2 regions of the Paenibacillus sp. FSL H8-0168 genome follow, and region 2 is predicted to be linked to the other one. Evidence: predicted binding sites of a transcription regulator. Region 2 holds the regulator's gene; the other holds the start of a gene.

The links. Region 2 encodes LexA, which represses DNA repair genes until DNA is damaged. Its sites were predicted from a motif close to CGAACATATGTTCG; they were not measured.
Region 1: recA (recombinase RecA) is a predicted target of LexA. The motif match lies at 8,764-8,777, and genes of this name have one in related genera.

What each region holds. Positions count from the first base shown of each region.
Region 1 is NZ_CP151948.1:2,302,396-2,317,625, reverse strand. Features, by position in the region: gene miaB (tRNA (N6-isopentenyl adenosine(37)-C2)-methylthiotransferase MiaB) at 1-38, opposite strand, end outside; gene MHI21_RS10935 (phosphate propanoyltransferase) at 339-911, opposite strand; gene MHI21_RS10930 (low temperature requirement protein A) at 1,055-2,143, opposite strand; gene MHI21_RS10925 (membrane dipeptidase) at 2,332-3,384, opposite strand; gene MHI21_RS10920 (stage V sporulation protein S) at 3,508-3,768, opposite strand; gene MHI21_RS10915 (TIGR00282 family metallophosphoesterase) at 3,898-4,692, opposite strand; gene rny (ribonuclease Y) at 4,769-6,313, opposite strand; gene MHI21_RS10905 (RecX family transcriptional regulator) at 6,688-7,437, opposite strand; gene recA (recombinase RecA) at 7,633-8,694, opposite strand; gene MHI21_RS10895 (competence/damage-inducible protein A) at 8,937-10,205, opposite strand; gene pgsA (CDP-diacylglycerol--glycerol-3-phosphate 3-phosphatidyltransferase) at 10,301-10,888, opposite strand; gene MHI21_RS10885 (YajQ family cyclic di-GMP-binding protein) at 11,099-11,590, opposite strand; gene MHI21_RS10880 (hypothetical protein) at 11,735-11,899, opposite strand; gene MHI21_RS10875 (RodZ family helix-turn-helix domain-containing protein) at 11,984-13,060, opposite strand; gene MHI21_RS10870 (DUF3388 domain-containing protein) at 13,091-13,864, opposite strand; gene MHI21_RS10865 (DUF3243 domain-containing protein) at 14,092-14,346, opposite strand; gene fabG (3-oxoacyl-ACP reductase FabG) at 14,447-15,214, opposite strand.
Region 2 is NZ_CP151948.1:3,226,291-3,241,520, reverse strand. Features, by position in the region: gene MHI21_RS14295 (GNAT family N-acetyltransferase) at 122-661, opposite strand; gene MHI21_RS14290 (hypothetical protein) at 895-1,035, opposite strand; gene MHI21_RS14285 (hypothetical protein) at 1,077-1,241, opposite strand; gene MHI21_RS14280 (hypothetical protein) at 1,475-1,777, opposite strand; gene lexA (transcriptional repressor LexA) at 2,059-2,685, opposite strand; gene MHI21_RS14270 (LysM peptidoglycan-binding domain-containing protein) at 2,874-3,242, shown strand; gene MHI21_RS14265 (DUF896 domain-containing protein) at 3,351-3,557, shown strand; gene MHI21_RS14260 (hypothetical protein) at 3,678-4,187, shown strand; gene MHI21_RS14255 (HAD family hydrolase) at 4,343-5,137, shown strand; gene MHI21_RS14250 (cupin domain-containing protein) at 5,238-5,780, opposite strand; gene metH (methionine synthase) at 6,061-9,501, shown strand; gene rnz (ribonuclease Z) at 9,581-10,510, shown strand; gene MHI21_RS14235 (TIGR01457 family HAD-type hydrolase) at 11,017-11,823, shown strand; gene MHI21_RS14230 (Fpg/Nei family DNA glycosylase) at 11,894-12,712, shown strand; gene MHI21_RS14225 (deoxyribonuclease IV) at 12,702-13,550, shown strand; gene MHI21_RS14220 (cyclic-phosphate processing receiver domain-containing protein) at 13,623-13,961, shown strand; gene MHI21_RS14215 (thioredoxin family protein) at 13,958-14,272, shown strand; gene MHI21_RS14210 (ATP-binding cassette domain-containing protein) at 14,269-15,042, shown strand; gene MHI21_RS14205 (SAM-dependent methyltransferase) at 15,065-15,230, shown strand, end outside.

The DNA.
Region 1 (15,230 bases), 920 kb from region 2:
TCAAAATATTTGGAGTAATCTTTTGTTTTCTTTTCCATTCCTTAGTCACTCCTTACACCATCTATTTCACGAGCTAATTTGTAATTTTACTGTATTTTTAGGCATGGGTAAATTTATCTTAAGTTCTAAAAAACCTTTAAAAAAGGCATTACACTAAATTATAGCATGATTTATAGGCCATCGCCATAGATCAACCGCAGATACCATGGAGTGTAATTTGAACTCATGTTCTTTTTGTACATAAGTGAAGTATTTATAAATTATATAGTATGTAAAAAGCCCGATTCTTTTGCAAGAATCGGACTCTTTAAGCCTTCCGGCATTTAAATACGTGTATATTAGTCTACGATTTCAGCGTTGTCACCGTTTTTCACACCGGCTCCGTTCGCTTCATCTGTATCAATGTGCATATCCAAAGCAAAAGAATCGGACACACGTGCAAGAACATTTTCAAATACAAGGCCACGTTCGCCGCCGACACGTACTTTCAGCAACTGCTTGTCCTTAATGTCCCATTTAGCTGCATCAGATGTATGGAAATGAATATGGCGGGCTGCTACAATCACGCCTTCTTGCAGTTCCACTTCACCAGCTGGTCCTTTTACCGTGATTCCTGGTGTACCATCAATGCTACCAGATTCGCGTACAGGTGCTTTTACACCAATAGCAAAGGAATCAGTGCGAGAGATTTCCAATTGGGAAGCGGGACGAGCAGGTCCCAAAATGCGAACCTTATCAAATTGGCCCTTAGAACCAATTACAGCTACCGTTTCATTTGCGGCAAATTGTCCTGGTTGGGACAATGGTTTAAATTCAGTTAATTGATAGCCTGCTCCGAACAAAATTTCAATATGCTCTTGAGTCAGGTGAATATGACGGGCGGAAACGCCGACAGGTACGATTTTACTCATCGTGTGGTCACTCCTTTTTCTCTATACAATACTTTACACATCCATGCTATTATACTCCTATTTTGCCAAGAAAGAAAAGGAGAGCGCATAAAGTTCCCTTTTTCGCCCCAATCAGCGTTAAATATCCTCCATATAAAGTCGGATCAAACCGTCGTTTTAGCGAACAGGAGAAAGAAAAGCATGATTTCAGCTACGATGAGATGAGGGGGAACGACAATAAATATATTAAGGATAAACAGGACACAGAGTATTCCAGTCAAGAAAAAAATGACTCTGAGACGAGGTTTAAGATGACTTAATCTGTACTGATGAAATACCAGCAAAACCGACAAAAAGTAAATAAAAACAGAAGCAAAGGTAAAGCAAAGCACAAAGATATAGTCTACTTGTCCCAAAAACAAGAGCTGAATCGAAGCAGCTAGCATGCTAAGGGAAAGATAAATAAACAAATGACCATAAATAATAGTCTGGCCTGCTGATTGTTTTGATTTATCTACGCGCTTCTCCATATTCTCAAAATATTGCCACCAGATTGCGATGACTAATACAAAAGCCAAAGCAGCAAATACAATAGAAGAAACCGTAAAATGATCGGATTGTAAAACAGAAAGCATACTTATCACAGATTCGCCAAGCAAAATTAAGGTGAACTGTGCAAAGCGTTCTAAAAGATGCTCCGTATGGATAGGTGTGATCACCAACTTTTTACGGCCAATCAAAGGAACGAGGATATCAATAGCTATACCTGTATATAAAATCAAATATCGAACCCAAGAATCAAAGAAGAGGGAGAAACTAGAGATGACTATTCCAATCCAAAAATAAATTCCGAAAAAACGAGCTGTTTCCTGTTTATGAGCCGTTTCTTTGGGTGCCGAAAGTAAATATTGAACGACAGTCAAACCTCTTAACCCAATATAGCCAACAAAAAAAGATACATAATACGCATCAAAATCTATATTCAGGCTGGCGGTCATGATCAACACGAAAAACAATTGCAGGATCATAAAAATTCGATGTGTTATACTGTCTTGCCCAAAACGATTGTTGTAGACCGTTTGCCCCACCCAAGCCCACCATATTGGGATAAAAATCATAATAAACTTTTCCATATGTTCCCATGAGATACTACCATGCTCAACATGTAGCAAAACATGAGTGGCCTTGGAGACAGCAGCTACGAACAACAAGTCATAAAAGAGCTCAAGCCAGGTAACCTTTTTTATCAACATTATGTAATGGAGCCCCCTCTGATATGGCGGTGCAGCATGGTGACCCGTCAGTCTCGCTCCAACGTCTGCCGTATTTCTGCAAATGTTATTTTAGCACCATGCAATTCTAAGATGCTCCAATTATTTCGTAATCCTTCTCACTTTGTCAAGGTATTCGCAGCCAATAATAACTCTTAGTATATAGCTATTTAAGAAGACACTTTGGAAGGCAAATTCGTTTGCAGGTATTCCAGTGCATGTCCTCCCAGCCACCCCTTGACTAGCTCCTCAGGGTAATGCTTCAGCAGCAGTTCTGCAAAAACCGGAAATTTACCCGAGTGCTCCAGCCCTTGCACATGGTGCTCGATACCGTCAAAATCAGAGCCAAACATCAAATGCCTTTCGCCGCCTAATGAACAAATATGCTCAATGTGCGGTAGCAGATCCTCAGCGGTTACCGTACCCTGCTCTTTGAGAAACATCGTGACGAAGGTCAAACCAATCCGTCCGTTACGAGCGATCAGTGCACGAATCTGTTCATCCCGTAGATTACGAGGATGAGCACATCTCGCAAAGGCATTCGAATGCGAGGCGATGGGTGGTAGAGCAGCCTCCTCCAGCACCTCCCAGAAGCCCTGTACGGACAAATGCGACACATCTAGCAGCAGTCCCAAGTCATTACAGCGATTGACCAAATCACGCCCCTTGCTAGTCAGCCCGCCTCCTCTATGTTCCATAATGCCGTCAGCCGCCCAGTTCGCATAATTCCATGTCAGCCCAATCAATCGTATTCCCATGGCATAGCACAATTCTGCATAAAACGGGTTCCCTTCCAGCGCATCTACCCCCTCCAGTGAGAGCAAAGCCCAAGGTACCCATGTATGATCCGTCCCCTTTCCATCCACATACGTTAACTTTTCCGTGCGCTTCTCTTCTCCTACCTGTTTTACTTGCTCCATCTGATGCCCCCACATTGCCAAGTCTTCCTTCCACAGCAATGGTCTCAACCCACCTGAGATAGAGGTAACATGCTGCCTGAACAGCTCAATTTGACGAACCACATGCTCAAATCTTGGCATGCCCAATACCTGTGAAATATATATAGCAAACGTTTGCAACCGCACGTTACCTTCTAGCAAACGTTCTTTTGTGACATCAAGCGATGGATGACTGAAATCAATCTGCGTATTGAGTTGCATTTTACATAACACATCACAATGAAAGTCAACAACAGGCCAATTCACTTTTAGCTTATCATTCATGCATCTTACCTCCATTTATAGATTGAAGCACTACAAATTTATTTTAAAAAATCATAGTAACAGACTCACAATGCAAAAAAGCCCGTTTACAAATCGTAAACAGGCTCAGGCAACTTACATTTATTATCTTGGTTCTACAATCAATTTGATCGCAGTCCGATCTTCTCCATCAATAACAATGTCTGTAAAAGCAGGAATACAAATCAAATCCACTCCGCTTGGTGCGACAAATCCCCGGGCAATGGCTACCGCTTTAATGGCTTGGTTTAGTGCACCCGCTCCAATCGCCTGTAATTCTGCATTTCCGCGTTCACGCAGTACTCCAGCGAGTGCGCCTGCAACTGAATTGGGATTGGATTTTGCTGATACTTTTAATACATCCATAGTAAGTACCTCCCCTGGGAATGATGATGGTTTGATTCCACTATTAGATGTTATTCGAGGGTCAGCAAATAATTCCTGCTTTTTGGTGACAGTTTTCCTTATTCTTTCCTTAAGTAGCTCACAAAAAAGTTAATCCATCCGCCATTCATCTTCTTTAAGTCTAATTTTCTGAATTTTGCGGGCTTTTCCATCATTATCATTCAGTTCTACGCTGATGGCATGAAAGTGCCATTTGCCCATGTCCACTTGAAAACGTACCGGAAGCTGGGTCTGGAATTTCTGTAACACAGCCTCTTTTTGCATCCCAAGCACTCCCTCATAAGGACCTACCATTCCCGCATCTGTCTGATACGCAGTTCCTTGTGGCAAAATCGTATCGTCATTACTCTGTACATGTGTGTGCGTACCTACCACGATTGAAGCACGTCCATCCAAATGCCAACCCATAGCGATTTTTTCCGAGGTTGCTTCGGCGTGAAAATCAACTAGGATATGCTTATGTTTTTTCCGTAGTTCATCGACAATTTCATCTGCTGCACGGAATGGACAGTCAATAGCTGGCAAAAAGGTTCTACCTTGCAGATTAACAATAGCCAGCTCTTTACCTCCACCTTTTACAACGGTATACCCCCGGCCTGGTGTTCCTGGTGGAAAGTTAGCCGGGCGGATGATCCGTGGCTCATCATCTATAAAATCAAATATTTCCTTATTGTCCCAAGTATGATTTCCCATCGTAATCCCATGAACGCCCCAATCAAAAAATTCTCTGGCGATGGCTGGGGTAATTCCTCTTCCCGAAGCCGCATTTTCTCCGTTTACGATAATAACATGCGGGTTGTATTTTGATTTTAGCGAAGGGAGATTCTCCCTCAATGCCTTTCTGCCTACACTGCCGACGATGTCTCCAATAAATAATACGTTGATAGAAAGCCCTCCCTAGTCTGCCTTACATAATGAAAAGTGGCCCTACAAGCAGCGGCCACTTTTCATTGAAATGCTTTTATTTTGCGTATTCTACCGCACGGGTCTCGCGTATGACGGTAACCTTGATATGTCCCGGATAGTCCAGTTCATTCTCAATCGTTTTCGTAATATCACGGGCCAGTCGGAATGCTTCCGCATCATCAATTTTCTCTGGCTGTACCATGACACGAACTTCGCGTCCGGCTTGAATCGCGTATGATTTTTCAACGCCTTCAAAAGATTCGGAGATGCGTTCCAGCTTCTCAAGACGACGGATGTACGTCTCTAGCGTTTCACGCCGCGCTCCCGGTCTTGCTGCTGACAGGGCATCTGCCGCCCCAACCAGCATGGCGATCACTGAAGTCGCTTCGCAGTCGCCGTGATGTGAAGCAATGCTGTTGATAACGACCGGGTGTTCCTTGTACTTCTTCGCCAGTTCCACGCCAATTTCAACGTGCGATCCTTCCACTTCGTGATCCAGCGCCTTCCCGATGTCATGCAGCAATCCTGCCCGTCTTGCCAGTACAACGTCTTCGCCCAGTTCCCCGGCCATCAGACCTGTCAAGTATGCAACTTCCATCGAGTGCTTCAATACGTTCTGTCCGTAACTCGTACGGAACTTGAGACGTCCCAAGATCTTGATCAAATCCGGATGCAAGCTATGCACGCCCACCTCAAAGGTGGCCTGCTCACCATACTCACGGATTCGTTCGTCCACCTCTTTACGGGATTTTTCCACCATCTCTTCAATACGAGCCGGATGTATCCGTCCGTCCGCTACGAGCTTTTCAAGCGCAGTACGCGCAATCTCTCTACGAATCGGATCAAATCCAGACAATATAACAGCTTCCGGCGTATCATCAATAATGAGGTCGATTCCTGTAAGAGTTTCAAGTGCACGGATATTACGGCCTTCGCGCCCGATAATCCGGCCTTTCATTTCTTCGTTCGGCAATGTGACAACAGAAACCGTCGTTTCTGCTACATGATCTGCCGCACAGCGTTGGATGGCCAGTGTGATGATTTCACGAGACTTTTTGTCCGCTTCTTCTTTGGCCTGCTGCTCAATTTCTTTAATCATCTGAGCTGTTTCATGACGAACTTCCTGTTCTACGTTGGTCAGAATAATACTTCTTGCATCCTCCATCGTCAGATTGGAAATACGTTCCAACTCAGTTACCTGACTCTTGTAAATCAAATCAATTTGCTGCTGGGTTTCATCGATTCGTTTCTCTTTGTTGGCCACTTGTTCTTCTTTGCGTTCCAGCGATTCCAATTTTTTATCCAGCGATTCTTCTTTTTGCAGCAATCTTCGTTCCTGTCGTTGAATTTCATTGCGACGTTCACGAGTTTCTTTTTCAGCTTCGGCACGAATGCGGTGGATTTCATCTTTCGCTTCCAATACCGTTTCCTTCTTCAGCGCTTCTGCCTCTTTTTTCGCGTTCTCCACGATTTGCGCGGCAGCTTCTTCCGCACTGGAGATCTTAGCTTCTGCAATAGATTTGCGAATAAAATAACCAATCCCGAACCCAAAGAATAACGCGGCTACAGCAACGAGAACGAACCAGATCGCAGTCATCATACTGTTCACCTCCCCGTTGGTTCCTCCAAGGCATTCCTTGGGACTTTTTGCAATTGTCACATTTACTTTGATCGTCAAACTAAGACAACGACACAAGGTCGTTTCATTTCATATGCACATGCTTTCACATGTACAATTCCGCCTGGCATAGCGGCATCACTTGTTATTTGGCGATGAGAACTCACCCGTGGATTCCGCTTTTTTGGAAGGAAAAAGGGCGTTCCACAAGTATCGTTTCATATATATTTTATTATTTGACAAATGGCATTGTCAAGGGAATGCAAACATTAGTAGACTACCATGCAGCTTTCCCTGTAATAACTAGCTCATCCTATCCGTTCATACTAGCCAAAGGTTCAGCAGCCGTTTAGCAACTATTCCTCCCACTGCAACAATTCCTCGTCATCTGAAGCAACGTCATGCTCGGCCGCAGTGAGATGATTGACCACTCGGCGTGTCATATCCCCCGAATATCCGCGTCTCATGAGAAAAGGGTAGGTTTTCCTTTTTTTCTCCATTATATCACCACGTATCTGATTCCATTTCTTACGTCCGACCGTCAAAGCGCTCTCCCACTCCTCATTATCGGTGATCTCACCTAACGCTTCACCAATAGAGGCTTTAGAGATGCCCTTCTGACGAAGTTCTTGCCTAACCCACATCTTCCCCTTACGTTGGCTAGTTATGCGCTGCCTTGCCCATTGGCGGGCGTATAAATCATCATCTACGAGTTGTTCCCTTTGCAGTCGAACCATTACTTCGTCAATAACAGACTGATCCAGTTCTTTTTGTAACAAACGTTGGGCAATTTCCTGACGTGTGCGAGGCTTTCGCCCCAAATAGCGAAGCGCAAGTACATAAGCCTGTTGCTTTTCATCTGCCAGAACGATATCTTCCAGTTCTTTTTTATCAAATGACGTTCCTTTGAACATATTGTACTTGATCATTACATCTTCTAATACAGACAGCGAATACGGACCAAAATGAATGATATACCTTCCACGTTTGCGTCCCTGTCCCTGCTCTACCCTAGTAATCATCAATTCCTCATGATCCGGAAAAAGAGAAATCCCTTGTTGCTTATTTGCTTCCGAAGTGTATTCATCTTCATCGTCCAACTGCAATATATTTCCCTCACTTTGAAATTCACGAAAGCAGCCTTTGAACACCTGCTACGCAAAGTTAGATTCCGCCGACAAAGCAGACTTTAGTTGATGCAAAAATGCCCTGCACAACTGTGCAGGGCATCAGAATCATGCTATTCAAACGGACGGTGCCATAACCCTGGCCCCAGTTCACAAACCAGGATTCACCAAGCTTTATTCAAGCTCCAACAATTCCTGTTCTTCCTTCGCTTGCTGTGCCAACTCTTCTTCTGTAGGCGGAGCAACCGTCGTAATCAAATTGCTGGCCACCCGAATTTTTTGTTCGATCGTACTAGCAATATTCGGATTTTCCTTCAAAAATTGTTTAGCATTCTCACGTCCCTGACCAAGGCGCTCACCTTCGTAGGAATACCAGGCTCCGCTCTTGTCGACAATGTCATGCTCCGTACCGATATCGATCAAGCTACCTTCTTTGGAAATACCCTCACCGTACATAATATCCACCTCAGCCTGACGGAAAGGAGGGGCAACTTTGTTCTTCACGACTTTAATACGTGTGCGGTTACCCACAATGTCGTTACCCATTTTCAAACTTTCAATACGACGAACATCCAAACGTACCGTAGAGTAAAACTTCAAGGCACGTCCACCTGGTGTTGTTTCAGGGTTACCGAACATAACACCTACTTTTTCACGTAGCTGGTTAATAAAAATAGCAATGGTTTTCGACTTATTAATGGCTCCAGAAAGCTTACGCAATGCCTGAGACATCAAACGTGCTTGAAGACCAACGTGGGAATCTCCCATTTCGCCTTCAATCTCTGCCTTGGGCACAAGTGCCGCTACGGAGTCAACAACTACAATGTCTACTGCTCCACTACGTACAAGGGCTTCGGCAATCTCAAGCGCCTGCTCTCCTGTATCTGGTTGCGATAGTAACAACTCATCAATATTGACACCCAGCTTGCTTGCATACGACGGATCAAGCGCATGCTCGGCGTCGATAAAGGCGGCTTGTCCGCCTGTTTTTTGCACCTCTGCGATAGCGTGAAGAGCTACTGTCGTTTTACCGGATGATTCCGGTCCGTATATTTCAATAACCCGGCCTCTTGGAAAGCCGCCCGTTCCTAACGCAATATCCAAAGCAATCGAACCACTGGGGATCGTTTCCACTTGCATATGGGTAGACTCACCCAACTTCATAATGGAACCTTTACCAAATTGCTTTTCTATTTGACGGAGCGCCATATCCAGCGCAGCACGACGATCTGACAATAAACTCACATCCTTCATTGTTTGTACTTTAATAATACCTTGTTTTGACACGCTTGCCAAGCATTTTTTCGAACATACATTCGTTTTTTTTATTTGCACAACTCTCTTCTATAATTACACCTGTCTCTTAAAACAAAAAAAGAACCGCTGGCAAAAGGCTTTGCAACGGTTCTTCCGATAAGATGATTATACCATGAATATCTATCTAAAACAACTCTACGAGTCACACTGTACATAGATGTTTAAGAGAGTTTCTCGTTCTCTACCAGCCTGCGCCACAATCTGTACAGGATTGCTTTAACTGATCGCAGTCGGATTGTTTCACGGTTGCCACTCAGTCTCAGTTCATGTACTTCCGTTTCCTTGTCGCGTTCAGCAATGCCAATATACACTAGACCGACTGGCTTCCGTTCGGAATACCCAGGCCCAGCTACACCAGTAACTGAAAGTCCAAAATCGCTATCCATGATCATTCTCGCCTGCTCTGCAAGCACAAGTGCTACTTCCTTACTCACTGCGCCTGGCGCATGGTCCCCTTCCAAATAATCATAAGGCACGTTGAGTAACTTCATCTTCATTTCATTGGAATAGCACACGATGCCACCTTGAAACATAGCAGCACTGCCAGGTATAGAAGTAATCTGTTCCATCAGCATTCCACCTGTACAGCTTTCTGCCGCACTCACAGTGAGTTCGCGTTTGGCCATTAGATCTACGATAACCTTCTCCAGCGCAACATCCTCGCTTGCATACATATACTCCGAAAGACGCTGCTGAATTTCTACTTCCGTAGCTGTCAACTTAATTAATGCTTCACTTTCGCTGGCCGCCTTGGTGGATATACGGATCGTGACTTCCCCTTCCTTGGCATAAGGAGCAATCGTAGGATCTGTCTGGGATTGGATCAAATCTAACAAATGGGTTTCAAGAGCTGACTCACCGATCCCTGCAAATTTTAGCATTTTCGAATAAATTGGCATTTCCTCACCGCTCAATGCTTGCTGAAGCAACCAAGGTTTCGCATGGTTTGCAAACATGGGTTTGAGTTCCTTAGGCGGTCCAGGCAAAACTACATAAAATTTACCGTCCTGTGCAATCGCGTCGCCCACAGCTAGCCCTGTCTCATTTTCAAGTGGAGTAGCACCTTCAATAGAAAGCGCCTGCCGGCGGTTATTCTCGGTCATTTCTACCCCACGGTTACGGAAAAATTGATCTAGCTTGTCCATTGCAAGACGATCTATGTGCAATTTTCGCCCCAATACAGCCGCTATCGCCTCTTTCGTCAAATCATCCTGAGTCGGCCCCAGACCGCCGGAAAACAAAATAATATCCGCACGCTTCTGAGCAATTCTTATCGCTTCCTGAAGCCGATCTATGTTATCGCCAACCACAGTCTGAAAATATACATCGATTCCAATTGTAGCCAGCTCTTGTGACAAATATTGAGCATTTGTATTCACTATTTGTCCGAGTAATAACTCTGTTCCTACTGCAATTATTTCAGCTTTCATCAATTCTTCCTCCTGTACTGCGAATATTATGGGAATTATATAAAGAAACAGCAATAAGTTTAGTCCCTATTGCTGTTTCCATAAAATTTATCCTGTTAAACTTTGGAGGAGCTCAGCAAATGGATATTTTTCACGAAATAATCAATACCCGAATAAATGGTGATCAACACTGCTGCCCATATCGCTATTAAATCAAACGGTATACCAAGAAAAACAAACGGGAAATTATTAATGAGCAGCGCTACAATAGCAACGATCTGGATGATCGTCTTTAATTTGCCCCAATTGCTTGCAGCAACCACAGACCCATCCAGTAAGGCAATCTGACGCAGCCCCGTAACCGCAAACTCACGGCTAACAATCACAACGACAATCCATGAATCAATTTTCCCCATTTCTACCAAGGAAACCAAAATAGCGGTTACCAAAAGCTTATCAGCAAGGGGGTCCAACAGCTTGCCCAAATTGGTGACCATATTATTTTTACGTGCCAAATATCCGTCAAGACCATCCGTGCTGGCTGCTACAAGGAAAATGATAGCCGCAATCAGCTGATTATACGGCAGCTTGAAAGCTCCGATCTCAATCGGCGGCGGATAAAAATCAAAGTCCACCAGCAAAGCCAGCATCATCACCGGGATAAGGCAAATCCGCGTTATTGTAATTCTGTTGGGTAAATTCACAACACACTCTCCCCTGATTATCGTACTTGATTACAAATGGCAGTTTTCGGATTAAATTCAATCCTATGTAAATCGCTTTCGACGAGCGCTATACACCTGAATTGTCTGCATTTTCGTTACAAGTATAATATGGCGCAAAACGCATGTCAAAATAACCTGCCGCACATCAAGCAACGTTTTTTCCTACAAAATATATGAGGGAAAACGGCTTTATTTCATGTTTGTAAATTGAAGCTCCAATGGCAAATCAGCTTTACGTAGCAATTGAATGATCGCCTGTAAATCATCCCTGTTTTTTCCAGTCACTCGGATTTGATCACCTTGAATCTGACTTTTGACTTTTAGCTTGGAGTCCCGAATAAGAATATTAATTTTCTTGGCATTATCTTGATCAATTCCCTGCTTAAGCGAAAGACGCTGACGCACTGAACCTAGAGAAGCGGGTTCCAATTTGCCATACTCCACATTTTTAAGGGACAGACCTCGTTTGGCCATTTTAGATTGCAAAATATCAATCACCGCATTCAGCTTGTACTCGTCTTCCGATGCAATCGTAAGAGCTTCTTTCTCAAGCTTGAGGCTACTTTTGCTATCCTTGAAATCAAATCGTGTTTCAATTTCACGCTCCGTCTGATGAACCGCATTTGTTAACTCCTGCATATCCATTTTGGAGACGATATCAAATGAATTTTCTGAAGCCATCGTTTCACTTTCCTTTCCACAACAAAGTTCAATATCTAATTATAGGCTAGTCATTTACAAAAATCCAATAATCCGTTGACTAAAAAGGCGTTCTTGCCAGTTTTCCTGACAAAAACGCCTTTATTTCAATTACGGTCAAAATATCTAATTATGGCTTCGTGTTGGAGTTCGGAACATATCCAAGAGTCCAAGCACAATGTGAGCAAGACCAAAGCCCAGTATGCCATAGCCCCATGCATTCGGTGTCAGATAATAGCCCAGTAAACTGACAATGATACCGAGCCCAGTCACAATCCAGCTGACGGTCATAACGTATACACCTCACTTTGCGGAAAATGAAATGACTGCCTTTCCAGGAATTACAGTCATTAGTATTTCCTCGCACCAAGGCGTTTATTCACCATCAGTAGTTGTAGAATCTGTACCATTTTGTGCTGAATCCGTACTGCTACCTGTCGTAGAATCTGCAGGTGAACCCGTCACTCCTGCACTCGTTCCGGTCGAAGAAGCTTCTCCTTGCTGGATCAGTACACGTGTAGTCGATTTATTATCTGTTATCGGTTGACCTGCTACGGAAATATCTGTGGCAGAAGACCGTCCTGATTTGATATATAAACCTTCCGGACCAATATCGAAAGACATGGCATCTCCACTTTTAGTCATACCGTAGCTCAGCTTTTCTCCACGGGAATTTTGTCCCTTGTACACTTCAAGCCAGCTTTCACCCGTAGCTTTAATATCAACCTTGGCTGTGGCTCCCGTTGCACTGGAAACTTTGAAAATCGTCGTCTTGCCTTGCTTGCCGTCCTGTGCCACAGTTATACCTTGTTGTGGTGTAGTCGTATCCGGCTGCTGTCCAGTATCTGGAGTAGTAGCATCCGTATTCCCCGTACCATCTGGCTGAGTTTGTCCGGTTTGCCCCGCATCAGGAGTCTTCCCACCAGCACCATTTGGAGCCGTCGTTTGACCATTGTTCGGCTGTGTCGTAGTGGTATCAGGAGTAGACGTGCTTGGCGTTGTGCTTGGCGTTGTACTTGGTGTTGTAATCGGCGTTGTGTTTTCTGCTGTTTTTGGAGTTGAATGGTTGTTGCTCACCCAATAAGCATAAATAACCCCAACAATGAGAACTAGAAAAAGCCACATTAACGCTGTAGGCAACCATTTAAGATTACCAATCGTGGCGGGACGGCTTGAGCGTTTCTGTGTAACAGGCTCCATCACTGCTTCCGGCTCAGGTTCAGGCACATTGCTTTGATGCCCTTCCAGAATCTCATCGGGGTTCAACCCGACCGTTTCAGCGTATGTTTTAATAAAAGCTCTGACATAAAAGCTTCCCGGCAGCACTTTGTAATCGCCCGTCTCAATGGCTTCCAGATAACGTTTGCGTATCTTCGTCATTTCCTGAACATCGTCAAGGCTCAATCCTTTTTGCAGCCGGGCCTCCTTTAATTGCTGACCCAGTTCTGACATGTCATCATCTCCTTGTATAATTACGCTTATTTAAAGATCTTCTGTATAACTGGCTGTAAAGGTATCATAAATAATTTCCTCAGCCGGATTATTGCGAAGTTCAATAATGATATTGAAATCGTCAAAGCTGTATCCTGATTCACGTACAAATACATCAGGATGCTCAATCACTTTAGTACTTGGCATGCTCATGATTTCCTGAAGCAGGTGATAATGTCTTTCATTTGACCGAATTGTACTCACAATACCATCAATAATAAACACATTGTTTGGGTTCATTTCTTCTTCAGAGAGCTGACTGCGCACCGTCTGTCGTAGTAACGTTGAAGACACAAAAGTCCAACGCTTCATCGCGCAAACACTACTGGCAATAATGGATTCCGTTTTGCCCACACGCGGCATCCCGCGAAGACCGATCACCTGATTGCCGTCCCTCTTTAATACTTCACCCAAAAAATCGACCAGCAACCCAAGCTCATCGCGTGTAAAGCGAAATGTTTTACGATCATCTGAATCCCGATCGATGTAACGGCCGTGTCTTACTGCCAATATATCAACCAGTCTCGGAGCACGTAAGGCCGTGACTGTAATGTTGCTCGCTTTTTTTAACGTGTCTCCGAGAATGCGTATTTTCTCGTCATCGTCCGTTTCAAGCAACATCCCCCGTCTTTCACCTTCAACACCGTTGATTGTCAGTATATTAACCCCCAGAATACCAAGCATGGAAGCAATGTCTCCCAGCAGTCCGGGTCGATTTTTATGTATCTTGTACTCCATGTACCACTGTTTCGTTTCTTCCGTCACGTTAGCACCTCATTCACATTCAAACCGTCAACAACTCCAAATCAAAGCATTATTGTATCATAAAATAACATCTTTCGACAAAACCAATTATTGAAATTCGATAGGCTACATTGTGTTGTAAGCCTCAATCACGTTTATGATATATAAATTACAATGGAATTACAAGAACAGCTCTGTAACCATTACAGAAAAGCCCCCAAAAGGGAGCTTTTCATGTTGGTTCCTACTTATGCGTTGCTCTTAGCCAATTTAACCATTAGCCGGGCGATGGTGTGACGCTCGTCCTCATCGGCAACTCCCCACAGTTCTTTCAGTGCGCGGTTGGAGTGGTTCGCTGGGTCGACCTTCTCATCCAGAAAATCACCGATTTCATAAGCAAGCTCTGAAATGGTATCTTGGCTGATTCCCAGCTTCTCCGCTTGCTCTACACGCTGACCAAGGAACTTTTTCCAAACATCAAAATTCTGAACAACTGTTGACATACTTAAATCCTCCTTAGATGATTCAGATTTAAAATCAACAGTTATAATATGCTCTTCTCAAACGCTTACTATACTGGTGGATTCCTCCAAGCGCTATCCCTTAAGTCACCCATCCTCCATTAGGACTTATGACCTGGCCATTAATATAACCTGACTCAGGAAGCGCAAGAAAATAAACCAGGGACGATATTTCATCAGGTCGAGCCAACCGTCCGGCAGGAATTTCTTCTTCCAAACTGGTAATTTCGCCTTTATCCAAATGATCCAGCATCGACGTATCCACTGCACCTGGAGCTACAGCATTCACTGTCACCCCGGAAGGTGCTACCTCTTGAGCCAACGCTTTAGTGAAAGCGTTAATGCCTCCCTTGGTGGTGGAATACAACACCTCGCACGATGCGCCACATATCCCCCACACGGAGGAAACATTCACAATGCGGCCATAGCGTTGGGAAATCATATGTGGCATAAAAACCTGCGTGCACATAAAGGTTCCCTTAACATTGACGGCCATCACTTCGTCCCATTCCTCTTCCGAAACATCTGTCAACAGCCCATAATGAGATAATCCGGCGTTGTTCACAAGAATATCCGGCTTCATCCCGTGATTATCCAGCTTTTCCCGCATGCGTTCGATCTGCTCCTTGCTCCGCAGATCCGCTGACACGGTCATTACCTTGCCTGAATAAGCCATGCAACGACGGGCAACTTCATTTGCTTTTTCATGAGACTTCATATAGTGAATGACAACATTCATCCCTACAGCTGCAAAACGCTCAGCAATTGCCGCACCAATTCCGCCACTCGCTCCTGTAATCAGCACCGTTGTATCGCCAATTGCTTTTAATTCTCCGCCCCCGGTGGTCATCGTTTCCCTCTCCCTG
Region 2 (15,230 bases):
TACATGCTGAAAATGATCGCATCCTCACGTTTGAAGTAAGTGGATACTCTAAATAAATCAAAAGCTCTGCTAACCTTAATTGGTTGGCAGAGCTTTGTTTGCTGATCAGTTTGATTTTAGGCTAATTTGAATGCTTAAACTTATAATACCAAAAAATCGCTTTTTCATGGGCTGTGAAAAAGCTAGAATATAGCATAGTATCAACTCCGCCGATTACAAAGTTATTTTTAGCATAGAATCGACAAGCTAAAACATTCACATCCTGTTTTTCAAGCATAAGACCAACAAGGTTATTCTGCTTAGCCCACTCGGTTGCTTTACTCAATAAGGCTGCTCCGATTCCCTTGTGTCTCCAGTCTTTAGCGACGGCAATATCCTCAATTAGAGCATAGCCATTCCAATTAGTACAAAGTTTAATTTGCCCAACACAGTCGTTCTCATCATAATATAAAAAAATAGATTTTCCTTGTTCATCAATATAACTGATGTCGACGTCATCATCCTCATACTGTTTAAAATATGGTTCGGGGAAACTTTCTTCTATATATGTCCAATTATCGTTCTCGTATTTAGGTATAATCCTTCCTGACACAATAAAGCCGTTATTCTCATTTGACTTCTTAAAATCTCCCATATTCGAAAGTGACATTTTAATTATTATGGCTTGTCTCCTCCTGGTTTAATTTCTCTATGCACACTATTCTAAAAGAGAACCACCATTTCCTGTCTGTTAGATTTATAAAAAGAGCAAAATTGTAGCGACTGTTCAACTATGTGTGATATTCTACGATCTCGTCCGCTTGCTTCAACGATTCATAGCAGTAGTTAGGTGTGCTGTTTAACACTAAAAAAAAAGCAGGAAGAATCCTTCCTGCTTTTGCTTGAAAACGATTATTAACGTCTGCGTTGTCTATCATTCACGCTAAACAGATTAACAGCCAGTGCGTTACCTCTTGCACGCGCAACAGCTCTTTGATTCGAACGGATGTTTGATCTTCTTCTTCTCAAATCACGTCTGCAATGTCTTCTGCTCATGTGATCACCTCCCTTCAAGGAAATGAAGGTACGGATGAATCTTAGTGGTGTTTATGCTTACGCTTGGAAATTTTGATATTCAAGGCATTGGTTGCTAGTGCATTTCCGCTTCCTGTTTTAGCAGCTGCGGCTTGAAAGACTTTAACGACCAGATATCTGTTTTTTCCGATGCGATGCTTATACGTTTTAACTCTATTTCTGATCATCTGCATATCTCCTTTGCTTAGGTCTGCTATATACTATGTCAATTGTGATAGTAATGTATCAGCATAAATCTATTAAAAGCAAAAAGAAGCTGGTACCTATATTCCTAATGGTTAACAAAAAACTCATGCGAACCTGTCTTCGCCATTTCAACTTTACGTTGCAGGAGAATGTTACAGGCAGGTCGGCATGAGTCTAATAGTGTAGATAAATAATATGCAGTTTAGTATGAAAATTATTTACTATTAAGAGTGTTAAGTTTTTTCTCGTAGTACGCCTCTTGAGCAAGAATATGATTCAGTTGTTCAGAGAGCAGTTTATATTCTTGGCTGTCTTCTGGGTAATTGTTTCTTTCGGAAATTACAGCTTCGAGTTGCTTTTCTAAATACCTGAAATGGATAAGTATTTGTATGTACTGAATACGATCGTAGGTTGTTATGTGTGATTTCTCTTCTGCATACAAATGATCCATTGTTGGTACTACACAGTTTATGGCGATAAATATCACAACAAACGCTGAAATTATAATTTTTTTCATTTAATTCCTCCTACAGAGCTATGAGTAATTAATATACCATATTTATCTAAAACAAAGAAAGATCTATTAGTTTTGCCCATCAATATAGCTGCTCAAGATCAGTGGGTGATTATTTGAGATGAGGAGGCTGATTTTATAGTAGAAACAATAGGAATAGGTTGCTGAAATGAAAAAATAGTTGTGAGATACATAGTATACATAATAACAATACAAAACCGGCTTGCCCTAGGCAGCCGGTTTTGTATTAGTGGTTAGAATAACGGGGAAGAAAGAACGAGAAATCAGTGGAAGTCCCGGAAGAGTCCTACAACCTTGCCCAAAATGCTGACGTGTGTCAGGCGAAGCGGTTCAAAGGCTGGATTTTCAGGTTGAAGCCGGATATGATCTTTTTCTTTGTAGAAGGTTTTAACTGTAGCTTCGTCTTCATCTGTCATAGCTACAACAATATCGCCATTATCAGCGGTCTGCTGCTGACGTACGATTACATAGTCTCCGTTAGCAATCCCAGCCTCAATCATGCTTTCGCCTACAACAGATAACATGAATATTTTATCCTCACCAACAAAGTGTTGGGGAAGAGGAAAGTAATCTTCAATATTTTCTGTCGCCGTAATAGGAAGGCCAGCAGTTACTTTGCCGACGACGGGGACACGACTAATGGAGTAATTAATCAAGTTGCTGTTATCCGATTCGTCTTGACCGAGTAACTCAATAGCCCGTGGTTTTGTAGGATCGCGTCGAATGAGTCCTTTTTTCTCTAAACGATCCAAATGACCGTGAACCGTAGAACTGGAGGCCAATCCGACAGCCTCGCCTATTTCGCGTACAGAAGGGGGGTATCCCTTTAGACGCACTTCATTGCGGATAAATTCAAGAATGGCCTGCTGGCGGCTCGAAATCTTAGACATACCGTATCAACCCCATTTAGTAACGTTTGGGAAAATTATAGCATAGAACCTCCGTTCGTACAAACATAAGTTCTAAATAATCCCTAAAAATAATCGCGAACTTTTGTTCTCTTTTCTATTGAACAAAACAAATGTTCGTGTTATATTGTGAAAACATAAGAACAAACGTTTGGAGGTCGCAGCCAATGATGAAATATAGCACTTATCAAAGTATTTTTCCGATGAATTCAGAAAATTTGCAGGAGACCCGAAAAGAGGGTAGAGCGCATTTTATGCAAATTATTACTAATACTCTTTTAGTTAAGCTTCTTATTTTAGTGATTGTTGCTTGGATTGCAGGGGCAGGTGTACTTACGGTTTTCGCGGCACCTTCAGCTTCCAAGGAAGAAGTGACTAAACTGACCGTACAACCTGGAGATACGTTGTGGGAGATTGCCGCAAATCATAAACCGGAACGAATGGATACACGGGTATATATAGAAGGAATTGTGCGGATTAACGGTTTGGAGGATCGGGGAGTACAGGCAGGTCAGGTACTCAAGCTTCCTAACTTCTGATCTATAGACAATTAGAGCTTGTCAGGGAGCGTAATGCGGGAGCCTTGACAAGCTCTTTTCTACATGTCAAAGTGTATTATATCTTTGCTTTTATGGAGGGGACACAATTTGGATATAGACAGCTTAGTTCAGCGCATCAATGAATTAGCGCGCAAAGCAAAATCCGAGGGTTTGACGGAAGAGGAAGCCACAGAGCGCGCCAATCTTCGGGAAATTTATTTAGGTAACATTCGCCGTAATTTTCGGCAGCAGCTTGAAACGATTGAATTTGTGGACGATGATACATCGAAGGGAAATGACGGGCTGAAGCATTAAAGTTGTTAAAGCGCCCAAGCCTGCAATTTGCCTTTTGTTTTAGGTACCGTTCTCGGTATCTATATAGATCAGCTTTGAGGCAATTGTTTTATTGTAATATATCTGGGAAGGAATTGAGAGATGGCCCGATCATTTGAAAGAAAAGTACGCAAAAACACAGCGCATTTAAATAAATCGCGCAAAAAGCAAGGCATTCAAACCATTAATGGCGCAGGTTCTGCAATGGATATTTTCCGTGGCCGTAACATTACTGTGCCAATTATGCTGGCTGGTCTTTCTGTATTGTACATGCTTATGAGTTACTTTTTGACTAAGACTGGCATGCGAGGAATGGATTGGCTTGTATTCGGCCTCTACTTGATGCTGGCTGTTATCTTTTTCATCCGTCGTCCTTATCTGAAAGTGGGAAAGGATACTCTCTATATGCTGAAAGGTGGTAGAGAACGTCCAATGACGGCTGGGGACATGAAAGCCATCAAGATTGAAAAGGGTTACGTAACCGTTGAAAGAAAAGGTAAGGGCGGTAATTTCATTTTCACAAAATCATTAGGTCGCTATGACACGGATGCCATTGCAGAGCGACTTGAGAAGTTTGCGCTATCCAATCAGATACAGGTGGACAAGAAATAACTGATTTAGCCTGTAGCTCTTTAATAAAGGCCGTATGATGTTATTTCATATAACATGCTGCGGCCGCTTGCTTAATATGGGCACACATAACGATTCAAATACTTAACCGAGCAAATAGGTGTACATATACTGTGGAAAGAGAGTGGATAATTCAGATGACGATTCAGGCGGTAATGTTTGATCTTGATGATACCCTTTTATGGGATGAACGTAGTGTAGAAGAGGCATTTGATGCAGCGTGCCAAACAGGCTCACGTGAAGCAGGCGTTGATCCGAAAACTCTGGAGGAAGCGGTACGTAAGGAAGCACGCGCTTTGTATGAATCCTATGAAACCTTTAGTTTTACTCAAATGATCGGCATTAACCCGTTTGAAGGATTGTGGGCGAATTTTACAGCAGGTGAGCAACCTGAATTCCGCCAATTGGAACAGTTGGCCCCTGTTTATCGAAAGGAATCATGGCGTAGAGGACTCCTGCAACTCGGGATAGATAATGAGAAGTTGGCGGAAAAGCTGGCTATCCAATTTGCTTCGGAAAGACGCGCGCGTCCACATGTATATGAAGAAACGTTTGAGATTCTAGAACAATTGAAGGGACATTACAAACTGTTATTGCTGACAAATGGCTCCCCTGATCTACAACAGGAGAAACTGGATGGAGTTCCTCAATTAGCTCCTTTTTTTGATCATGTTGTCATTTCAGGTTCATTTGGTCGAGGCAAGCCTGATCCGTCTATATTCCAGCATGCTTTGGGGCTTCTTGGTATTGAGCCTGAACATGCTTTAATGGTAGGAGATAAGCTGACGACTGATATTCAAGGAGCGTTGGCAGCAGGTGTACACTCGGTGTGGGTGAACCGGAACGCTAAAACCAATACCACAGAGATCAAGCCCAAGTTCGAAATCAAGCATCTGTCTGAATTGGACGGAATTATTCAATCGTTAAAGTAAGAAATCCATAGTCTTTAGAAACGAGTATTAAAAAAACTCCCTTCGCTCGATTGTTACAGAGCAGAGGGAGTTTTTTATTCACACAAGGATAAATTCGTAATTATGCTTTAATGAAGGTTGGGTCTTCATACGGTTCGGCAATCCAGCCATTTTCTTCGATGAACAATCGGATTGCGACGATCTTTTGATTCTCCATTAAAGTGAAGAAGTGAGGTATATTTTCAGGTACGGAGATAACGTCCCCCGGTGAAAGCTCTACGTTAAAATAGCCGATCTCTTCAGGGCCTTTAATGATGAAGATGCCTTTACCAGCGACAATGGCACGGATTTCATCCTCGGTGTGGGTGTGAATTTGCTCAAACTTGGCCAGCAGCTCGTCTAAATTCGGCGTTGCTTCAGATAAAGTGATAACGTCCCATATTTTATATCCGCGACGTGCGGCTAAATCCTTGATTTCGGGTTCAAATGTTTTGAGAACAGCGGCCTTTTGATCATCTGTTAAGGTAAAGTTCTCTTGCAGCTCCCCGGACAATTTGGAAGTATCCCAATGTTCATACAATATCTCGTGACTCTCCAGAAATTCACGTACTTGTTCTTCACCGCTAATTCGCTCGTTCGTATTACGTATTAAGATTTCGGCCATATGCTTATTCCCTCTTTTCCACTTGGATTAATGTTGTATAAAGAATACCATGTCTTGAAACGTTGTACAATACAGGATTTCAACATTTTATAATGCAAATGACTATAGCTAAAGGGTCAGGGTTAAGTACGTTCTGTAATGCTACAAACTATAAAAATGGATTAGAGAAGTCGTTTTTACAAAGAACAACCTGTATAAAACGTATGTTTTTACTTCAATCTATCTAAATGATACGGTTTCTGCTAAACTAGGATTTAACGTTTTGCGGGGGTGAAGAAATTTGGATAAAGTTAGCTTGCAGGATGCATTACAACGAAGAATACTCCTTCTTGATGGGGCCATGGGCACCATGATTCAACAGGAAGACCTTTCCCCCGATGATTTTGGTGGGGAAGAGCTGGAGGGCTGTAATGAAATGCTGGTCTTAACGAGACCGGATGTCATTCAAGGCATTCATGAAGCCTACTTGAAGGCCGGAGCAGACCTAATTGAAACGAATACATTTGGAGCAACATCCGTCGTTTTGGCGGATTACGATATACCAGAACGTGCCCGTGAAATTAATCTGGTGGCAGCCAAACTGGCGCGTAACGCGGTGGATAAATACAGCACTGCGGACAAGCCTCGTTTTGTAGTAGGAGCTATGGGCCCAACCACGAAAACCTTGTCTGTCACAGGTGGTGTTACATTTGCTGAGCTGATTGAAAGCTATCAAGAGCAGGCTTTGGCGCTTATTGAAGGCGGCGTGGATGTACTCCTTTTGGAGACCTCACAGGATACGCTTAACGTCAAAGCTGGAAGCATCGGAATTCGGCAGGCTTTTGAGCAGACAGGTATCGAGCTTCCACTAATGATTTCAGGCACGATTGAGCCTATGGGAACGACGTTGGCCGGACAAAATATCGAATCCTTTTGCATATCGCTGGAACATTTACATCCAATTTCGATTGGGTTGAATTGTGCTACAGGTCCAGAGTTTATGCGTGATCATATTCGCTCTCTGTCTGAAATGTCCTCTGCAGCTATTAGCTGTTATCCAAATGCGGGCTTGCCCGATGAAAATGGCCAATACCATGAATCGCCTGATTCATTAGCACGTAAAATGGCTGCTTTCGCTGAAAAAGGCTGGCTGAATATTGCTGGGGGTTGTTGTGGTACCACGCCTGAGCACATTCGAGTTATGAGTGAAAGTATGGCTCAGTTTGAGCCGCGTCCGCTGGTAGGTCATCATCCTCCTGCCGTATCAGGCATTGAGCCTGTATATATTGAACAGGACAATCGTCCGTATATGGTTGGTGAACGAACGAATGTTCTGGGCTCCCGCAAATTCAAGCGTTTGATCGTGGAAGGCAAATATGAAGAGGCATCTGAAATTGCCCGCGCTCAGGTAAAAAGCGGAGCGCATGTCATTGATATTTGTGTGCAGGACCCGGATCGCGATGAAATGACGGATATGGAAGCGTTTTTGAAATTGGTTGTAAACAAGGTAAAAGTACCTTTGGTGATTGATACCACGGATATTAAAGTCATTGATAAAGCACTTCAATATTCGCAAGGTAAGGCGATTATTAACTCCATTAATTTGGAGGATGGTGAAGAGAAATTTGAGAAAATGGCTCCTCTTATTCATAAGTACGGCGCCGCTGTTGTTGTTGGAACCATTGATGAACGCGGACAGGCTATTTCACGTGAGGATAAGCTTGAGGTAGCTAAACGTTCTTATGATCTGTTGGTGAACCGTTACGGTTTGGCAGCGGAGGATCTAATTTTTGATACGCTCGTATTTCCAGTAGGAACAGGTGATGAGCAATATATCGGTTCAGCTAAGGAAACGATTGAGGGCATTCGCATTATTAAAGAAGCGCTTCCCGGGGTACATACCATCCTGGGCATCAGTAACGTATCTTTTGGTTTGCCGGAAGCGGGTCGTGAAGTGCTCAATTCCGTCTATTTATATGAATGCACCAAAGCAGGTCTGGACTATGCGATTGTAAACACTGAGAAGCTTGAACGTTATGCATCCATTCCAGAGCATGAGCGGAAACTTGCGGAAGACTTGATCTATAAAACAAATGACGATACTTTATCCGCTTTTGTAGCAGCTTTCCGTAACAAGAAAGTGGAGAAAAAAGAAAAGATATCAAACCTTTCGCTCGAAGAACGACTGGCTTCCTATGTAGTCGAGGGAAGTAAGGAGGGACTCATTCCGGATCTGGAGCAGGCGCTCGTGAAATATTCTTCGCTGGAAATTATTAATGGCCCGCTGATGAAGGGGATGGAGGAAGTAGGACGACTGTTTAACAATAACGAACTGATTGTTGCAGAGGTTCTGCAAAGCGCTGAAGTGATGAAGGCGTCCGTAGCCTATTTAGAGCCGTTCATGGAGAAGAATGAATCCTCAGTAAAAGGTAAGATTTTGTTGGCTACAGTCAAAGGTGATGTGCATGACATTGGTAAGAATCTGGTGGAGATTATTCTATCCAACAATGGTTACCATATCGTGAATCTGGGTATAAAAGTACCACCAGAACGCATTATTGAAGCTTACCGTGAAGAAAAGGCCGATATGATTGGCTTATCCGGACTGCTTGTTAAATCGGCACAACAAATGGTGCTGACCGCACAGGATTTAAAAAATGCGAATATTGATATTCCAATAATGGTGGGTGGAGCTGCTTTAACACGTAAGTTCACTAAAAATCGTATCCGTCCTGAGTATGATGGTCTGGTTGCCTATGCAAAGGATGCTATGGATGGTCTGGATATTGCCAATAAGCTTATGAATCCTGAGTCCCGCAAAAAAATGGCTGAGGACATGGAGGCTGAGCGGGAGGCGGAAGCGGCAATCGTCGTGGAAGCCAAGCCGCTCCCTAAGCTCACTCGAGCTGTGCGCTCTAATATTGCTCAGGATTTGCCCGTTTATATTCCACCAGATACGGATCGCCATGTACTACGCAACTATCCACTGAATTATATTTTGCCTTACGTGAATATGCAGATGCTAATGGGGCATCATCTTGGTTTAAAAGGCAATGTTGAACAGCTGCTGGCTTCGGAAGATCCGAAAGCGATTCAGTTGAAGGAAACCGTGGACAGCATCATGTTTGAAGCTGTGACAGACGGAATCATCCAGGCACATGCTATGTATCGGTTCTTTCCAGCGCAGTCCCAAGGAGATCAAATTCTGATCTATGATCCGTCGGATGTGAGCAAGGTACTGCACACATTTACATTCCCGCGCCAGCAGGTAGAGCCTTATCTATGTCTGGCTGATTTCTTGAAATCAGTGGAATCCGGGGTTATGGACTATGTAGGTTTCATGGTCGTTACAGCTGGTCATGGGATTCAGCAGATATCTACCCAGTGGAAAGATAAAGGAGATTATCTGCGCTCGCATGCACTTCAAGCGGTAGCACTCGAAGTAGCAGAAGGGTTAGCGGAACGGCTTCACCATATTATCAGGGATAGCTGGGGGTTCCCGGACCCTGCCGATATGACAATGAAACAGCGACACGGTGCCAGATATCAAGGCATTCGGGTATCCTTTGGCTATCCGGCATGTCCAGATCTAGAGGATCAGGGGCCGTTGTTCCAGTTGTTAAAACCTGAGGATATTGGCGTTGAGCTGACGGAAGGGTTTATGATGGAACCGGAGGCTTCTGTATCAGCCATGGTGTTCAGCCACCCTCAGGCGCAGTATTTTAACGTCGAAAAGGTTTAACACCTTTATCAGATGGGATAGCAAATACCCTCCGAGCTTCGGAGGTTTTTTGCTGGTCAGCAGGAAGAAGGTTAATGTTATGGAATTTTATTTTCTCGGTACAAATGCAGGGGTGCCTACGATTCAGCGAAATGTAACGTCCATCGCTCTTCGTTTGCTGGAAGAACGAAGAAGCATGTGGCTGTTCGACTGCGGCGAAGGCACTCAACAAGAGGTATTGCGTTCGCCGCTCAAACTAAGCAGACTTGAAAAAATATTTATCACCCATTTGCATGGGGATCATCTTTTTGGTCTGCCGGGACTGCTGTCGAGCAGAGCGTATCAAGGGGGAACGACACCACTGACGGTATATGGGCCGCCTGGAATCCAGCAATATATAGAGCTATCTTTAGGGATCAGCCAATCGCGTATCAATTACCAACTACATATTGTGGAGCATACGGGCGGGGTTCTGTTTGATGACGGACAATTCCGGGTAGAGTCAGCTTTGCTGGATCATCGGATTGACAGCTATGGCTACCGAGTTGTAGAGATGGATAAGCCCGGTAAGCTTAACCAAGAGCTGTTGGAGCGATATGGTATTAAGCCTGGCCCGGTGTACGGTAAGTTAAAGCGTGGGGAAAGCGTGGAGGTAGAGGGTGGAGTTATTTTGCATCCTCAGGATGTACTGGGTTCGCCGAAAAAAGGGCGTATCATCACGATTTTAGGGGATACGAGACCTTGTCCGAATACGGTAGTGCTGGCTCAAGATGCAACTGTCGTCGTTCATGAAGCCACTTTTCTGCATGAACTGGCAGATACAGCTTACGAGTATCATCATAGTACAGCGCTTCAGGCAGCGGAAGCTGCAAAAGCCGCAGGTGCGGGTCAGTTAATCATGACGCATTTTAGTTCTAGGTATAAAGATCAGGAGCAGCTTCAGCCATTGCTGGAGGAAGCGCAAAGCATATTTCCTAATTCATTGCTTGCGGAGCAGCATGTGTTGTTACCGGTACCCGATATCGGTTAATAAACGATTGGAGAAGATATGTGCATGGGTGCCGGGGCTTGCCTCGGTGCCTTTGTTTTTCACCGAAATTATTTTCCGGGAAAGCGCAGGATGCGACAAGAGATGAGAACCCGTGCAGGGTGGTGGGGGATGAATTTGTTCTACCACATATGGAGGCGTGTCATATTCGAGTTTCTATATATCGAATTTAAAGGATTATACTTCTTGAGCATGACCAGGAAATACAGGAGATTTCCTTTGAGGAAATAGCGCCTTCGATGGATTTCGACGAAGAAGTGAACTTATGTCATGTGAAAGCGACGGGTTTTAGCGAGGAATGGCACTATTTTGGACGGTTTACCAGCAATTCATGGACTTCATACGCATTTTTGACTTAAGATAGATGAGATGAATAGAGACGGCCGATTATTTTATGACCTGAATAATTAAGGTGGTTAAATAAGAAGGAGAACATAGTTCATGGGATGAATTATAATTTTTAATGCTAAGATGTGAATGGATTTGAAGTGGGGGAGGGGATTGCGATAAAATCGTTACTAATTGATCTGGATGGAACACTTTATCATGGAAATCGGATGATCAAGGGTGCGGATCTGTTCATATCCCGATTGCGTACAGACCAGATACCTTATGCTTATGTTACAAACAATGCTTCACGTACACCCGATTCGGTGGCTGAGCATTTGATTGGTATGGGAATTGAAGCGGCCAGCCATGAAGTATATACTTCGGCGTTAGCAGCTGCACAATATGTTGCACAGCAAAGTCCTGGAGCTCGTGTATATTGTATTGGTGAAACAGGATTACGCGATGCACTCACAGGAGCCGGTTTGCAGCTTGTTGAGAACCATCCTGATTATGTGGTGCAGGGGATAGATCGTCAATTTACATATGATGCGCTGGCCGCTGCCATGCGTTGGATTCGGGAAGGAGCAACTTTTATTTTGACAAACCCGGATCTCCAATTGCCTTCACATGATGGGCTAACGCCAGGTGCAGGTACGATTGGAGCTGCAATTGAAGCGGCTTCACAGGTAAAGCCTATTGTCATCGGCAAGCCTTCAAGCGTATTGATGAACTATGCGCTGAACCGCTTAAACATTAGGGCGGATGAAGCTCTGGTTGTGGGCGATAATATGCTTACAGATATTGCGGCAGGTGCAGCAGCAGGTTGTAAAACAGCTCTGATCCTGTCGGGCGTGACGACCCGCGCTAATATGGACGAGCATGTGCGTACCGTTGGAGTGAAACCTGACCTGATGTTTGACAATCTCGCTGAACTGCAGGACTGGATGAAAGAAGAGCTGAAATAATAGAAAGTATATGTCTTACAAAACTTGCGAGAATTAAAAGCTATGTAGCTACGAAAGGAAAGATGTTGTTATGCCGGAACTTCCTGAAATGGAAAACTACAGAATCTTATTATCAAAACAAATTTTGGACATTCCGATTACTGGAGTTACGGTTAGCCGTGAAAAGTCCATTAATACTGAAGTGGAAACGTTTGAGAAGCAATTGCTGGGAACGACCGTTGTATATTTAGAGCGTCGAGGCAAGCATTTGATTTTTCATTTAAACACGGGCGGGCGGCTCGTACTTCATCTGATGCTCGGAGGACTATTATATCTGGGAACGGAGGAGCAGCGTCCAGATCGTACAGTTCAAATCGAATTAGATTTTAGTGGAGTAAAGCTTTATTTTATCGGACTGCGCTTAGGTTATCTACACCTGCTAACGGCTAAAGAAACAGAAGAAGCTTTGTCAGACCTGGGACCTGATCCGTTAGACCGTCGCATGACGTTGGAAAAGTTTACAGCACGGCTGAAGGGACGCCGGGGGATTTTGAAAACAACGCTGGTGAATCAGCACATTTTTTCGGGTATTGGCAATTGTTATTCAGACGAAATTGCTTATATCGCCGGATTTACACCGGGTTCCAAAGTACAGAACATTGTGCAGTCGCCAGAAAAAGTGGAAAAGCTATATCATGCCACTCAATCCGTACTACGTGAAGCTACAGCGGAAGGCGGGTACATGGAAATGCCTCTAATGGAGGGGGACACGCTAACAGGTGGATTTGATCATCAGTGTCGAGTATATGACCGCGAAGGAGAAGAATCTCCAAGTGGCGGGAAAATTGTAAGGGTTGAACTGGCGGGGAAAAAAGCATTTTATTGCCCGGTACAGCAGCATGATGCCTAAATTGCTCATCGGCTCCCATGTGAGTACGCGTGGTGGCTTTTCCAAAGCCGCTATGCGTGCGCGAGAGCAGGGGGGACGTTCATTTCAATATTTCCCGAAAAATCCTCGTAGTCTTAGGCTTAAGGAATGGAGTGCTACTGATGCTGCTGCTTGCAACGCTTACTGTTTAGAGCACCAGCTTCAATCCATTGCTCATTCACCATATCCCGTTAATCCGGCTCATGGGTCCGAGCGTGGTCAGGAACTTTATGAGCTGACGATTGCTTCATTACGCAATGATCTGGATATTGCTGAAGCCTGTGGGTCAAAAGGGATTGTCGTTCATTTTGGTCATATGCATTCGTTAGACCCTCTAGAGGGCTACCGTAATATCATTAACTGTTTTAATGATGTGCTGGAAGGCTGGCTGGGAAATGCTAAAATATTGATCGAAAATCAGGCGGGAGATCATGGACCCATGGGAACCACGCTTGAGGAAATGGTACAGATCCGTCAGCTGTGCCGGTATCCTGACAGTATCGGCTTTTGCTTAGACACTTGTCATGCATATGCAGCGGGATTGTGGAACGGTGGAATGGACGAGGCTTTGATCGAAAAAGGAGATCGTCTCGGCTATTGGTCAGCTCTGTGCGGAGTTCATTTGAACGATTCTAAATACCCGTATGGCTCTAAAAAAGACAGACACGCCCGTGTGGGTCAAGGCTACATTGGTACTGAGGGTATGCGTTGGATGACAAATCAGGAGGCTGTAAGAGGTATTCCTATCGTTTTGGAGAGTGAGACGGGACCTGATGGGACACATCAGGAGGATATTCAAATGATTCTAAGCTGGGAGTAAATCGGTCTGATTGATAATAACTATCTTTGAGGCTTGTGAGCTTGCATTTATGGGAAAAAGGAGGAGAAGTTGATGTATTTGTTTATGGACGATTATCGGCCTTGTCCTCCGGGCTTTAAGCTGGCAAGAGATGCGGATGAGTGTCTGCTGCTACTTCATGAATACCCTATTTCAATACTATCGCTAGATTATGATTTGGGTCCAGGTCAGCCTACGGGAAAGGATGTGGCTGCTGCTATCGCAGGGAAACGGTTATATCCGCGTGAAATTTACTTGCATTCCTCCAGTCCAGAGGGGCGGCGAGCCATGTATGAGCTACTCTATGCGAATAAGCCAGAGGGAGTCACCGTGCATAACGGGCCCATACCCGAAGAGCGTATGCGAGAGATCAGAAAAGGGTCTGAACGATGAAAGAGATCGGACAAAAAGAGGCGCGCCGTGCCATATGGGAGGGATGCAAGCTGGCTTTGTTTGTGTACACTCCCATGTGCGGAACATGCGCGGCTGCCCGTAAAATGCTGGAGGTAGCAGAGCATTTGCTCCCTGAAGAAGCAGTGGTGCAGAGCAACATTAACTATATTCCTGAACTGGTACAGGAGTACCGGATATCCAGCGTTCCCGCGCTTCTTATATATAATGGTGAAGACAAAAATCCTGAAATCATCTACAAAATGGAATCTGTAGAACACTTGCTGAGCAAAATAAGGAGCGTGATGGAATGATATCCATGAAGAGCATTACGTTGCAGCGGGAAGAAAGACGGATTTTGGACAATGTAAGCCTGGACATACGAGAAGGTGAACATTGGGCTATTCTGGGTCGCAATGGTTCCGGTAAAACAACATTGCTGGAAATGATGACAGGATATATGTTTCCAAGTCATGGAACGGTTAAAGTGCTTGGGCAAATGTATGGTCAATGTGATGTGCGGGAAGTTCGCAAGCAAATCGGATATATCAGCCAGACCTTGTTGGAAAAGCTGGCGCTAAAAGATCCCGTTTGGGAAGTTGTCGCTACAGGTGCGTATGCTTTTTTGCGCTTTTATCAGGAAATTCCGACAGAGGCAAAAGAAAAGGCCATATCTTTGCTGGAGGGTATGAATTTAGGCGACTTGATTCATCACCCACTGGGGACGTTATCTCAAGGAGAACGTAAAAAGGTGATGCTGGCCCGCTCACTGATGGCAGAACCTCGTCTGCTGATTATGGACGAGCCTTGTGCCGGGTTGGATCTATTTGAGCGGGAAAAAATGCTGGTCGAGATTGATCGGCTCCGCAAGCGAGACTTATCAGTGGTTTATGTGACTCACCACATTGAGGAGATTGTCCCTCTCTTTACGCATGTTGCATTGATTCGTGATGGTAAGGTCGCAGCAGCTGGACCGAAAAAAGAAGTTTTAACGAAAGAATTGATTATGCACACATATGAAGTTCCGGTTGAGCTGGATTGGGATGGAGAACGTCCCTGGATTCGGGTGTGCACTGGAGGGTAATGTTATTTTGGAGGAACTATATATGAGTACAGATGAACAAAGTGAATCTACTTTGTCATCATCAAGATTTGTTTGTACGGCCAATCACGGTTTTGCACCCTATGCTCAAGAGGAGCTTAGAAGATTATTTGGCTCTGTAAAAAGCACGATGCTTTTACCTGGTGAAATTTTTCTGGCTACATTACCTG